Synechococcus elongatus PCC 6301: one gene and its partners. The protein of the gene in region 2 interacts with the protein of the main gene of each other region in a pairwise test. Links are inferred from orthologs where the notes say so. Each region holds a gene or a part of one and is shown on either strand. Other genes may lie near its edges.

Region 1 (4,224 bases), 1.3 Mb from region 2 along the record:
CAACCACTTGCAAGCCCTAGCAACGGTATGACAGCCACGGTTCTACCAGAAGCACCCGCCACGATCCGCTTTTTGCAAACGCCCAGTTCCGAGGCTTGGCTTGAGCAAGCTTTGGCAAATTTTGAGATAGTGCTGCTCGACCATTCCCACTGCGAACGGAAGGCGGCTGGAGTTGCCCTCAGCCTGATCAGCCGCTATCCCAGTGATGCCAAGCTGGTGCGGACGCTGACTGCGATCGCCCGTGAGGAGCTGGAGCATTTCGAACAGGTCAATAGCCTCTTAGAAGCTCAAGGCATTCCGCTGCAAGCGCTGCCAGCCCCACCCTACGCCGCTGGTCTGCATAAAGCTATACGACGGACTGAGCCCGATCGCTTGTTGGATCAACTCTTGGTTGCGGCTTTGATTGAAGCGCGCAGCCATGAACGCTTGGGATTATTGGCAGCTCATTTGCCCGATGCCGCGATCGCTGGTTTTTATCGGGCACTGATGGCCTCGGAAGCACGACATTTCGGCGCTTATTGGCTGCTGGCGGTGGAACGTTTTCCGCGATCGCAGGTGGATAAGCGCTTGCAAGAACTGGCAACGCTAGAAAGTCAGCTGCTGAGCAACTTGCATCCTCAGCCACGCGTACACAGCTAATGATGGATGCGATCGCAGTTGGCTCCGTGACACTGCGCCCTTGGCAGCCGAGCGATCGCGAGACAGCAGCGCAATTGATTGCTCAAGTATTGGCGGAGTATGGCTTGGGCTGGGAGCCGGAGGGAGCCGATCGCGATGTGATCGAGGTTGAGCAAGCCTACTGGCAAACCGGCGGTGTTTTCTGGGTGCTGGAGCAGGGCGATCGACTCGTGGGGACGGGAGCCTTTTACCCGCTGCCCATGCGGGGGGAAGGAGCAGCCGAAATCCGCAAGATGTATCTGCTGCCAGAAGTGCGCGGGCAAGGGCTCGGTCGGGCCTTGCTCCAGCGATTGGAGCAAGCGATCGCTGAGGCGGGTTATCGGCAAATTTGGATCGAAACCAGTTCGTTGCTCAAAGAAGCGGTGAGTCTCTACGAGTCAGCAGGCTATCAACCGACAACGGAGGTCCACACGCTGCGCTGCGATCGCGTCTACTGCAAATCGCTGTCCCCATAACACTAGAAATCGACATCTGGTTCAACAACAGCCTCGCTGGTGTCACTCTCAGACTCGCGATCGCTGACCACTTCGCCATTGAAAAACTGTGCCAAACTTCTAGCTGCTTTCAGCCCCGGATCCAGTTCCCAATCGGCTAGCGGGCGGAGTGCTGCGGGCGGTGTTTCAAGCTGAGGCGCTGGCACAACCTCGGGGGATTTGGATGGGCTGGTAGCGATCGCAACCGGTTTTGATTGTGGAATCGGTGGGGATGGAGCAGGCGGGGGAACTGGTGGAGCGACTGCCACTGGCGGCGGCGCGATCGTCGCGATCGCGGGCTGACGGGGGGCTGCTGCGATCGGTTCAGAGGGGGGAGCCGATCGGGGCGTCACGGCAGGTGAAGCAGGCGATCGCGGCATCTCGATTACAACTGGTGGCGGCGGCAAACTAACGGGATTAGGATCTGTGCCGCTGCTGGACTCCAACTCCACAGCGATCGCTTGACCCAAAACAGTTTGAAACGCTTCGGCCAGGAGATTGCGCTTACCCTGAACTATCGAGAGCCAGTTGGGCGGCACGCTGACCACAGCTTGACCGGCTTGGCAGCGCAACAAACGCCCTTGCTGCTGCAACAGCATTTGCGTCCCTCGCGAGGCGATGTTGATTAAAACGCGTTGCCAGAGTTCTTCGAGATTGAGCGGTTCTGGCGCGGCAGCCGCGATCGCCGGCACTTCTGGCGGGGTGGTTGTTACTGCTGGAGCCACAGGAATCGCAACTGGCGCTACGGCTGCAGGACTGGACGGTGTTTCGGCAGGGACTACTGCTGCAGGAATACTCACGGGTCGGGTAACTGGAGCAGCGATCGCCGGCGGTGCAGTCGTTACGGGAGCTTGAGCGCTGGGCAGCAACCCGAGTAAAGCGACTTCCAGCCAGAGGCGGGGCTGCGTCGTGTTTTTGATCTGGAGTTCAGACTGCCGCAGGTGTTGTTGCAATTGCAGAATCTGTTCCGGTGTCCAATCTTCCGCAAAAGTGCAGAGTTCTTGCCAAGTCGCTTCCGTGACCGTGGTTAAGTCGCGGCGCTGGGGAGCCGTCCTAGCAATCAGCAGATCGCGACTGAAGGCAGTCAGATTTTGCAGTACCGTCAACGGTTCGCGACCGCGATCGAGCAGTTGCCGAATCAGCGTCAACAGGGCTTCTGGATCGTTCGCGGCGATCGCTTCCAGCAGTTGTAGCAGCTGACGTTCCGGCACCGCCCCGAGTAGATCCCAGACGGCTTCCGGTGTGACGGGAGGCGGCAGCAGTCCTAGTTGATCAAGCAGACTCTCAGCATCGCGCAGACCACCTTGAGCCAGTTGCGCCACCAAGGCGATCGCTGTCGGCTCGATTTCAATGGATTCTTTCTGGGCAATGACTTGCAGGTGATCTGTCATCGCCTGCAGGGGAATGCGGCGAAAGTCAAAGCGCTGACAACGGGAAATAATCGTCGGCAACACGCGCTGCGGATCGGTGGTTGCCAGCACAAACACCACGCGATCGGGCGGTTCTTCCAAGGTTTTGAGCAGGGCATTAAAGGCTGCCGTGCTAAGCATGTGACACTCGTCGATCACGTAGACCTTGAAGCGACACTGCACCGGCGCGAACTGGGCGCGTTCAATCAGCTCACGGATGTTATCGACACCCGTGTTGGATGCTGCATCAATCTCAATGACATCCAGCGCGTTGCCCCGTGCGATCGCTCGACAGGCTTCACATTCACCGCAGGGACTTGCCGTAGGCACGGTGCTTTGCTGACAATTCAGCGATTTCGCCAGAATGCGGGCGCTGGAGGTTTTCCCTGTGCCGCGTGGACCTGTGAATAGATAAGCAGGGGCAATTCGCTGCTGGGCCAGCGCTTGGCTGAGGGTTCGCGCGATCGCCTCTTGCCCTACCAAATCAGCAAAGCATTGCGGCCGATATTTGTGATGCAGCGGTTCGTAGGCCATCGACAACCAGCAGCGCAACCAGCAGAGGAGATCAGGCTAGCAGAGCAACACCCGCCCTACTGTTCCTGCTGGGCCCTAGGAGGATTGCTCTGGGAAAAAGCGACGACGAACCCAAGACCCCACACCGCTGAGGATAGCGCCTGCCATCAAGAGGCCAAGGGCGGGCTGAAACAGCGGCTGCCAGAGCGCCATCCAAAGGTCAAAGCCCAAGGGCCAATCAAAGCGACGCCCTAATAGTGCGATCGCAAACCAGCCAAGGGCGGCAATCACGAAGAAGACATTGAAGACGAGCAGGCGGTCGAGCCCTTGCAGTAGACGTTGCACCATCAGACGGGACTAGATGGGGAAGAGCCAGTGCTGGACGCGATCGAGGCTAGGCCAGTTGGGTTTACGCTTCTGACCATCCGCCAGACTTTCGCGTAGGTCTTGGCGCAGCTCTGCCGACACCGTGATCACCCGCAGGGCAATGTCGATGTGCTGACGCACACCCTTGGTGTCTGTTTCCAGCATCGCTAAAGCGAGGTTGACCCGTGCTTGCGGATCCTGTGGATTGAGCTTGACTGCCCGTTGGGCGGCTTTCATCGCTTGGCGCGGTTCATCAAGCAGCAAATACAGCCAAGACAGGCAGGTCCAAGAGGCACTGCTGCGGGGCTGGCGATCGCAGATCGACTGAAATACGGGCACCAAATCTGCTGGCGGTTCACCGGCTTGATAGCGATGGATACCGTCTTCAAACAGAGATTCGGGGGTTTCAGTAAAACTCATGCTGCGATCGCAAGATTCTTCAATTCGATCAGCCTATCGTGTTCTGGGCAGGATTCTTCGAGTGGCGACTAAGCCGAGAAGGAGCTACCGCAGCCGCAGGTCTGAGCCGCATTGGGGTTAGTGAACTTGAAGCCACCACCAATCAAAGCGGTGCTGTAATCCAAGGTCATGCCGTAGATATAGAGAAGGCTTTTAGGATCGCAGACGACGCGGAAACCGTCGTAGTCATAGACTTCATCTTTCTCGTGGATCCCTTCAGGCGTGATGAAGTCCATGGTGTAGGACATGCCCGAGCAACCACCCTGACGCACGCCTACCCGCAGCAGTAAATCGGTACCCTGCTGGGCTTGCATGGCTTGCAACTG
Region 2 (4,479 bases):
TGAGAATCCTCACGAACTGAAGCAGCCTTACACCAAAGAGATTGCAGTCGATCTCCTGGCCCCTGCAGACTTTCAGGATCTGTCGCCCGAAAACTTTGACCGATTGGTCAATATGCGTCGTTTCCAGATGGAGACAGAACGCCTTGTTCAGTTCCTCGAGAGTCACGCAGGTCAGCCTAACTGCTGTGCTTTGTTAGATGGTTCCTTAGTGGCAACCTTTGCTGAAGCATTTGAGGCTGAAACCCAGCAAGTTTACATTGATTGTTTAGTCCGACTCCTCCGAGCGAGTGAGAACAGTCGTGTTCCCCTCATCGCTTATATCGACACTTCTTCAGCAAAAGACTTAGCTGAATTACTGCAGGATTGGTTTGAGGAATTGCCCGAGCCACGATCGCTTGTCGATGCTCAAATTGTGGCGCAGGGATTACGCTGGGGCGATCGCACACCCCTACTACGCTGTCGCAGAAGCATCCTCAAAGCCTATGCAGAACAGAGCGATCGCTTAGCCTATTGCTATCTCAAAACCCATGACGGCAACCCTGTTCGGATTGAATTGCCCTTGTGGTTAGTGGAATCGGGTCAACATGAGACAGTACTGAATTGGTTGCGCGCTGAAGTAATTGCAGGCGGCGGCTATCCCTATGCGATCGAAACTGCGGATCAAGCGGCTGTTCTTCGCAGCGACGATCGCCAATTGTTCTATCGCCTCTTGCAGGAATGGTGTGATCAAGAAGGACTGAATCTCAGCCTTTCGCGAAAGTTAGTTAGCAAGTTACGCCGTCGCTAACGGGGATGGCTGAGCGATCGCTAACAATGGTGTCGGAATCTGCTTCAGTTCTAGCGATCGCTCAAAGATTTCATCCAGCGACAGCATTTCACCCTCTTCAGTCATAAAGCGATGGTCAGCAGTTGCTCGAATGATGCGACCATCACTGAGTTCGTATTCAATCACTTCCTGTTCACCTCGTTGATGCCATTGACCAATCGGCTGACTGTAGATATAGCCATCTGGGTTACAGCAATAAACTTGGCAACGAATATTTTCTTCGACTAGTTTGCCAATTGCGATCGGGCCATATTCAACGGTCAGAACTTCTGTATCTGCCGCCAAACAATATTCGGCAAACAGCACCATCTGATCAAAGAGCTCAGCTGCAACCTTTTCTGCAACACCATTCTTCTTTGCACCTTCGACAAAGGTGCTTTGGTGTTTGACCATCTCCGACATTTTCTTCTTGCCCATCGCCCGCCGAAGCAAGTCAGCTTCTCCGAGTGTGTAGCCACCCATGTCTTGAGCAATTTTCATAATTTGTTCCTGATAAACCATGATTCCGTAGGTTTCATTCAGGATGGGCTGAAGCATCTGATCGGCATAGTCGATCGCTTCTCGGCCATGCTTCCGATTAATAAATTTAGGAATCAAACCAGCATCCAAAGGCCCCGGCCGATAGAGTGCCAGAATTGAAGAAATATCTTCGAGGTTAGATGGTTTCAAATCGCGGACAATTTGCCGCATCCCGGAAGACTCCAACTGAAATACCCCTTCCAGATCACCTTTAGCTAACAGCTGGTAGGTTTTTGGATCATCCATTGGTAGGCGATCGGGATCAATGGCTTGTCCACTCGTTTCCTGAACAAGATCGATCGCTTTTTGGATCATTGTCAGGTTTCTGAGGCCCAGAAAATCCATTTTCAAGAGGCCACAGGCTTCAATATCCTCCATGTAATACTGCGTGATCACTTGGCCATCATTATTCCGCTGGAGCGGCACAATTTCATCGAGCGGAACGGCTGAAATCACGACGCCCGCTGCATGGACGCCAAATGTTTTGTTGGTTCCCTCAATGCGCAGCGCCATATCGACCCAGTGTTTCACTCGGGCATCTTTTTCATATTTTTCTTTAAACTCTGGCGCAGGTGTTTGATCTGAAATCATCACCTTCAGTTTTGCCGGCTTACCCCGCGCTACAGGGATGAGCTTGGCCATGCGGTCGGCTTCCCCGTAGGGGATATCCAGCACGCGCGCCACATCCTTCAGCACCGCTTTGGATGTCATTCGGTTGAAGGTAATGATCTGGGCAACGCGATCTTCTCCATACTTTTTAGTCACATAGTCAATCACTTTATCCCGCTGATCAATGCAGAAGTCTGTATCAATATCCGGCATTGATTTGCGTTCTGGATTCAGGAATCTTTCGAATAGCAAGCCATGATGAACTGGATCAATATTGGTGATGCCCATACAGTAGGCAACCAGTGAGCCCGCCGCTGATCCACGACCTGGGCCCACAGGAATATTGTTGTCACGGGCAAATTTGATGTAATCCCAAACCACTAAGAAATAGGAGGCAAATCCCATTTCGTGCATCATTTTAATTTCGTATTCCAAGCGATCGCGATAAGCTTCTTCGCAGTCTTCATAGCGATCGCAATTGAGCCGCTCCGCCAGTCCCTGACGAGCAACTTCCGCCATATAGGTTTCTTCGTTGTAGCCATCGGGGACAGGGAAAGTCGGAATTTTAGGCTCGCCAAGGATGTTATAGTCCTCGATCTTGCTGGCAATCACAAGCGTATTAGCGATCGCTTTAGCAATCACATCATCTGGCAAGTGATCGCGAAATAGCTGATGCATTTCCTCAGCAGACTTGAGGTACTCTGTGCCGCTATAGCGAAGCCGTTTATCTTCGACGACAAGCTTGCCCGTTTGAATACAGAGCAGAGCATCATGGGCTTCAACATCAAAACAGGAAATAAAGTGGCTATCGTTAGTGGCAACCAGTTCAATCCCCAGTTCCTGAGCAATTCGGACAATTTCGACATTGACAATCCGATCTTCAGGTGAGCCGTGATCTTGAATTTCCAGATAGAAGTCTTCGCCAAAGCGCTCTTGATACCAAGCTGCTACCCGTCGAGCCACATCCGGACGACTTTGCAAAATTGCTTGGGGAATTTCACCCCCCAAACAGGCACTCGTAACGATTAGACCTTCACGGTATTTTTCGAGATGTTCTTTATCAATACAAGGACGTGCAAAAATTCCCCGTCCTTTAAAGCCTTGCAGATGCGAAATAGAGGTCAACTTAACCAGATTTTGATAGCCTTTCTTATTCTTGGCTAAAACAATCGGGTGATATTTGCGGACGCGAGGGTTAGGGTCATCAATCGGGCTATTGATGACATACATTTCATTGCCGATAATCGGTCGAATATTGCCCTGATTTTTGCAAACTTTGAGGAGTTCGATCGCTCCATACATCACGCCGTGATCTGTCAGAGCAATCGCGGGCATTCCCAGTTCTTTAGCTCGCGCCACCAGATCCGGTAGCTGACTCGCCCCATCCAGCAGGCTGTAGTCACTGTGCATGTGCAGGCCAACAAAAGACATGGAGGCAGTCAAACCAGAAGGGCTGTTCCAGCATCCTATCCGACTCGCCCAGTCCTGTTAGGCGATTGCCGCAGCCACTCTGGCTGAAGCTGGAACTTGTGGAATGGTCCGTAGCTGCTGCAGCACCGCTAAATCCGCCGCATCGAGGCGATCGGGAATGCCAGACCGGATTAGCTCAATAAAGGCCTCATTGGGGATCATCAGCGTCAGCACGTAGAGGCGTTGATCCTGATGGGTGTTGCGAATTTCATGCAATCCGGTTGCGGGAATCAGCAGCATGTCTCCTGCAGCAATCGCAGTTCGCTTACCATCACAGTAGGCTTCGCCTTCACCCGCAATCACATAGAAAAATTCGATCGCGCGTCCATGCAAGTTGGGAGGCGTAGATCCACCCGGATCAAAAACCTCAAAGCAAGCCACCAAGGATACTCCTGCCTGCTCAGGATCGAATAAGACTGCAAAGCGGTTGCTTCCCTGAGGACGAAGGCGGTAGACCAGCAAGCTGGCCGGCGAAGCAATTTGAGGTAGAACGCAGCAGTTGCCACTCATGTCGGGTTTAGCCTAGTGCTGCCTCTAGGCTAGAAACCTCGATCGCGATCCCTGGTCTGCATAACGAAACTGCAATCTTTGCGATCGCAGACTCGTCATCTAGGATTACTTGTTGTATCGAACGGAGAGAGAGGGATTCGAACCCTCGGAGCCGCGTACACGACTCGGCACATTAGCAATGTGCTGCTTTCGACCACTCAGCCATCTCTCCAAGCGGTTTCGTTATCGTAGCAGAACTTCCCCGCGGCGTTAAGACCTGACAGTGACTTGATTGGATGACCAATCCGCGGCGACGGCAAAGCGTGGCAGCCGATCTTTAAAGCCGCAGAGAATTTCCCAGCTAATCGTATTGGCGCGATCGGCCCAATCGTCAGCGGTAATCTGTTCTGACCCCGATCGCCCCAACAGGGTGACAACATCTCCCGGTGCCAATTGGGGCATGGCAGAGATGTCGATCATCATCTGGTCCATTGTGATCGCCCCAATCTGTGGCAGCCGCTGACCGCGGTAGAGCACCTCCATCTGATTAGACAGGGCACGCGGCA
Region 3 (2,862 bases), 350 kb from region 2 along the record:
CGCTTCCTCTGTCGGCTCGGCTGCAGCCAAGGGATGGAGGAATTGCGGTGTTTCTTGTTCTGACATCAGGGCCTGGGGCAGACAGCAGGTTGGTTGCAGTGTAGCGGAGGGGGGTCACAAATGGGTGACACGGGTTCTGACGCTGGCGATTTCAGCAGCCAAACTGGGCTGGTACAGCAACTGTTGTAAGGGTGCCCAAGCTTGCACCTCTTCGTATATGGCGCGATAACCACTGACATTCGGATGAAGCCCATCGGGACCGAGGCAAGACTGCCACCATTCTTCGCCCCGTTCCCACCAGCGGCTGAACAGATCGAGATAGGGCAGATTCAGTTCTTCACAAGCCTGCTGCGTAATTGCCGTATATTCACGCTGATCCGCATGGTTGAACCAGAGGCAATCGGCGAACGGCATCTGCGCTTCGGACACTGGCACCATGCCGATCACGAGGGTCGGCGCAAGCGATTTTGATTCCTGCAGCAAGGCTTGGATCGCTTCCGTAAAGCGATCGCGTGGACACATTTGTCGTCCTTTCAAAGAACCAATGCGGGCGGAATCATTAATACCGACCGAGAGCAGGATGACATCGGGTTGTTGGCGCCGCAATTCACCCCGACAGCGAAATTCGGCCTCTAGGCGTTGCTGAACTTGCTCTACCCCATCCCCACGGACGCCGAGGTTGTAGAGCACTGGGCCGGGGCGATCGGGGTGCATCCACTGACGTCGTAGCCGCTCCACCCAGCCACCGCCCTCTGGATCACCGTAGCCATAAATTGTGCTGTCCCCAATCGCGATCCAACGCTGCGGAACCAGCGGCCGAACTGTCGAACCCATCGCTTACTAAGCAAAAGTGCTGATCAAGATAGCACCTTGTCTCCAGTCACGGTGGACAAGGACGACTAATGCAGCCTCAAACCGAGACACCAAGCAGGCTGTTTTGGAAGAGCTGTAACCGTTCCAGACCCTTTTCAATCGTTTGGCAGTCAGTGGCGTAGGAGAGCCGGATGCTGCGATCGTCGCCAAAGGCAATGCCGGGAATGGCTGCAACTTGATGTTGATCCAACAGTTGACGGCAATAGGTCATCGAGTCGAGACCTGTTTTGCTGATGTCCACGAAGACGTAGAACGCCCCTTCCGGTATTGGACAGGAGAGCCCCGCGATTTGATTCAGTCCGTTCAAGATCAACTGACGCCGCTCCGTAAAGGCAGCCAGCATTTCTGCCACACAATCCTGTGGACCTTGCAGAGCTGCGATCGCGCCGTACTGGGCAAAGGTGCAGACGTTTGAGGTGCTGTGGCTTTGCAGCGATGCAGCAGCAGCAATTAGCTCGCTCGGACCCGCGAGGTAGCCAACCCGCCATCCTGTCATCGAGTAGGCTTTGGCGAAGCCGTTGCTGATCAGCGTTCGTTCAAAACAGGCGGGGCTCAAGCTGCCAATGCTGTGGTGATCGGCTCCGTCGTAAAGGATCTTTTCGTAAATTTCATCAGAAACGACCCAAAAGTCATGGGCTTCAATGATCGGCGCGATCGCTTCCAGTTCTTGCCGGCTATAGACCATCCCCGTGGGATTGGAGGGGGAATTCAGCACTAGCAGCCGTGTCCGAGGCGTAATCGCCCCTGCCAATTGCTGCGGCTGGAGTTTAAAGCCGTCGCTGGCGAAAGTTTCAACGATGACGGGCACACCGCCCGCCAACTTGACCATTTCGGGATAGCTCAACCAGTAAGGTGCGGGGATAATCACCTCATCGCCCGGATCGAGCAGCACCTGCATCAGGTTGTAGAGTGACTGCTTACCGCCATTGGTGACGAGAATGTTGGCGGCTTGGTAATCGAGTCCGTTGTCGGCGCGCAATTTTTGGGCGATCGCTTCGCGCAGATCAGGTTCACCGGCTGCAGGACCGTAGCGAGTTTTGCCCTCTGCTAGCGCTTGAGCTGCTGCATTGCGAATGTGCAAAGGTGTTTCAAAGTCGGGCTCCCCGGCGCTGAAGCTGCAGACATCCAAGCCCTCAGCTTTCATCGCTTTGGCTTGGGCAGCGATCGCGAGAGTCAACGATGGTGACACTCGCCCCACACGCTCGGATAGTTTCATGAAAGCGGCTGGCGGCGCAGGTGGCAAAAAGGCAATCTTTCGATCTTAAAGTCTTGGCTCACTCCACGACGCATCAATTTTTGAAGAATTTGCAGTTGTGACTGACAGAATCCATGCTCACTCTTGAAATGACCTTGGCCGTACAGAATCTAGCGGTGATGCAGGCGTTCTATACAGCTCTGCTGGGCAGCGGGCCAGGGGTGGTTTGGGGCGATCGCTACGCGGGTTTTCAGATTCACGGGCAACGACTAGGATTGTTCCGCCCCCGCGCTGAGGAGCGCGATCGCTGGCGATCGGCGGCTGGTGCTTGGAGTCTCTGCCTTTACGTGCCGGATCTGGAAATGGCTTGTCAGACGGTGCTGGCAGCCGGTGGATGGATTGAATCCGCGGCGATCGCCGAAACCTACGGACGCGAATGTTACGCCCAAGATCCCGAAGGGAATCGACTCCTGCTCTGTCAGGGTGAGCCTCCGGTTACGATTCCAGATCCCCAGCCCGCTTAAGATCGAGCCAGCGATCGCAATCTGGGGCTATGAGCGAGGATCAAATTAGTCTGTTCGACTTCGGTGCTGCAGCGGAACCGGTGGCCGACGCCCCAGCCACGGTCGATCGCGCCGCAATTCCGACGAGCGCCAGTATTCCGATTCCTGCAGGAACTTTCAGCACTGTCGAAGAGCTGCTAGAGCCCTGTAATGCTTGCCAGCGCTGTGGATTGGGGCAAACCCGCACCCATGCGGTGGTGGGGCGCGGTAATCCTCAAGCCAAGCTGATGG

The links.
Region 1: the proteins of SYC_RS10095 (region 2) and SYC_RS03260 interact in binary tests that used the Escherichia coli proteins (3 or more experiments, as listed by UniProt). The link is inferred for Synechococcus elongatus PCC 6301 from one-to-one orthologs.
Region 3: the proteins of SYC_RS10095 (region 2) and SYC_RS08325 interact in binary tests that used the Escherichia coli proteins (3 or more experiments, as listed by UniProt). The link is inferred for Synechococcus elongatus PCC 6301 from one-to-one orthologs.

The regions. Positions count from the first base shown.
Region 1 is NC_006576.1:698,389-702,612, forward strand. What follows is about bases 616-3,532. They hold SYC_RS03260 (DNA polymerase III subunit gamma/tau), read right to left. Parts: upstream 3,095-3,532; coding sequence 1,136-3,094; downstream 616-1,135. Other genes in these bases: SYC_RS03250 (tRNA-(ms[2]io[6]A)-hydroxylase), read left to right, coding at 616-639; SYC_RS03255 (GNAT family N-acetyltransferase), read left to right, coding at 642-1,133; SYC_RS03265 (hypothetical protein), read right to left, coding at 3,170-3,421; SYC_RS03270 (tetratricopeptide repeat protein), read right to left, coding at 3,431-3,532. In the rest of the region: aroQ (type II 3-dehydroquinate dehydratase), read left to right, coding at 1-31; more of SYC_RS03250, read left to right, coding at 28-615; more of SYC_RS03270, read right to left, coding at 3,533-3,859; SYC_RS03275 (HesB/IscA family protein), read right to left, coding at 3,928-4,224. UniProt on the Escherichia coli protein: Part of the beta sliding clamp loading complex, which hydrolyzes ATP to load the beta clamp onto primed DNA to form the DNA replication pre-initiation complex.
Region 2 is NC_006576.1:2,035,407-2,039,885, reverse strand. The notes cover bases 573-3,744. They hold SYC_RS10095 (trans-splicing intein-formed DNA polymerase III subunit alpha N-terminal partner DnaE-N), read right to left. Parts: upstream 3,386-3,744; coding sequence 773-3,385; downstream 573-772. Other genes in these bases: SYC_RS10090 (cupin domain-containing protein), read right to left, coding at 3,443-3,744; SYC_RS10100 (DNA double-strand break repair nuclease NurA), read left to right, coding at 573-787. Outside these bases: more of SYC_RS10100, read left to right, coding at 1-572; more of SYC_RS10090, read right to left, coding at 3,745-3,934; alr (alanine racemase), read right to left, coding at 4,184-4,479. UniProt on the Escherichia coli protein: DNA polymerase III is a complex, multichain enzyme responsible for most of the replicative synthesis in bacteria. This DNA polymerase also exhibits 3' to 5' exonuclease activity. The alpha chain is the DNA polymerase catalytic subunit.
Region 3 is NC_006576.1:1,689,716-1,692,577, forward strand. It holds SYC_RS08325 (pyridoxal phosphate-dependent aminotransferase), read right to left. Parts: upstream 2,090-2,862; coding sequence 911-2,089; downstream 1-910. Other genes in the region: SYC_RS08315 (hypothetical protein), read right to left, coding at 1-66; SYC_RS08320 (GDSL-type esterase/lipase family protein), read right to left, coding at 115-834; SYC_RS08330 (VOC family protein), read left to right, coding at 2,203-2,592; SYC_RS08335 (uracil-DNA glycosylase), read left to right, coding at 2,622-2,862. UniProt on the Escherichia coli protein: Shows aminotransferase activity with methionine and histidine as substrates, and to a lesser extent also with phenylalanine.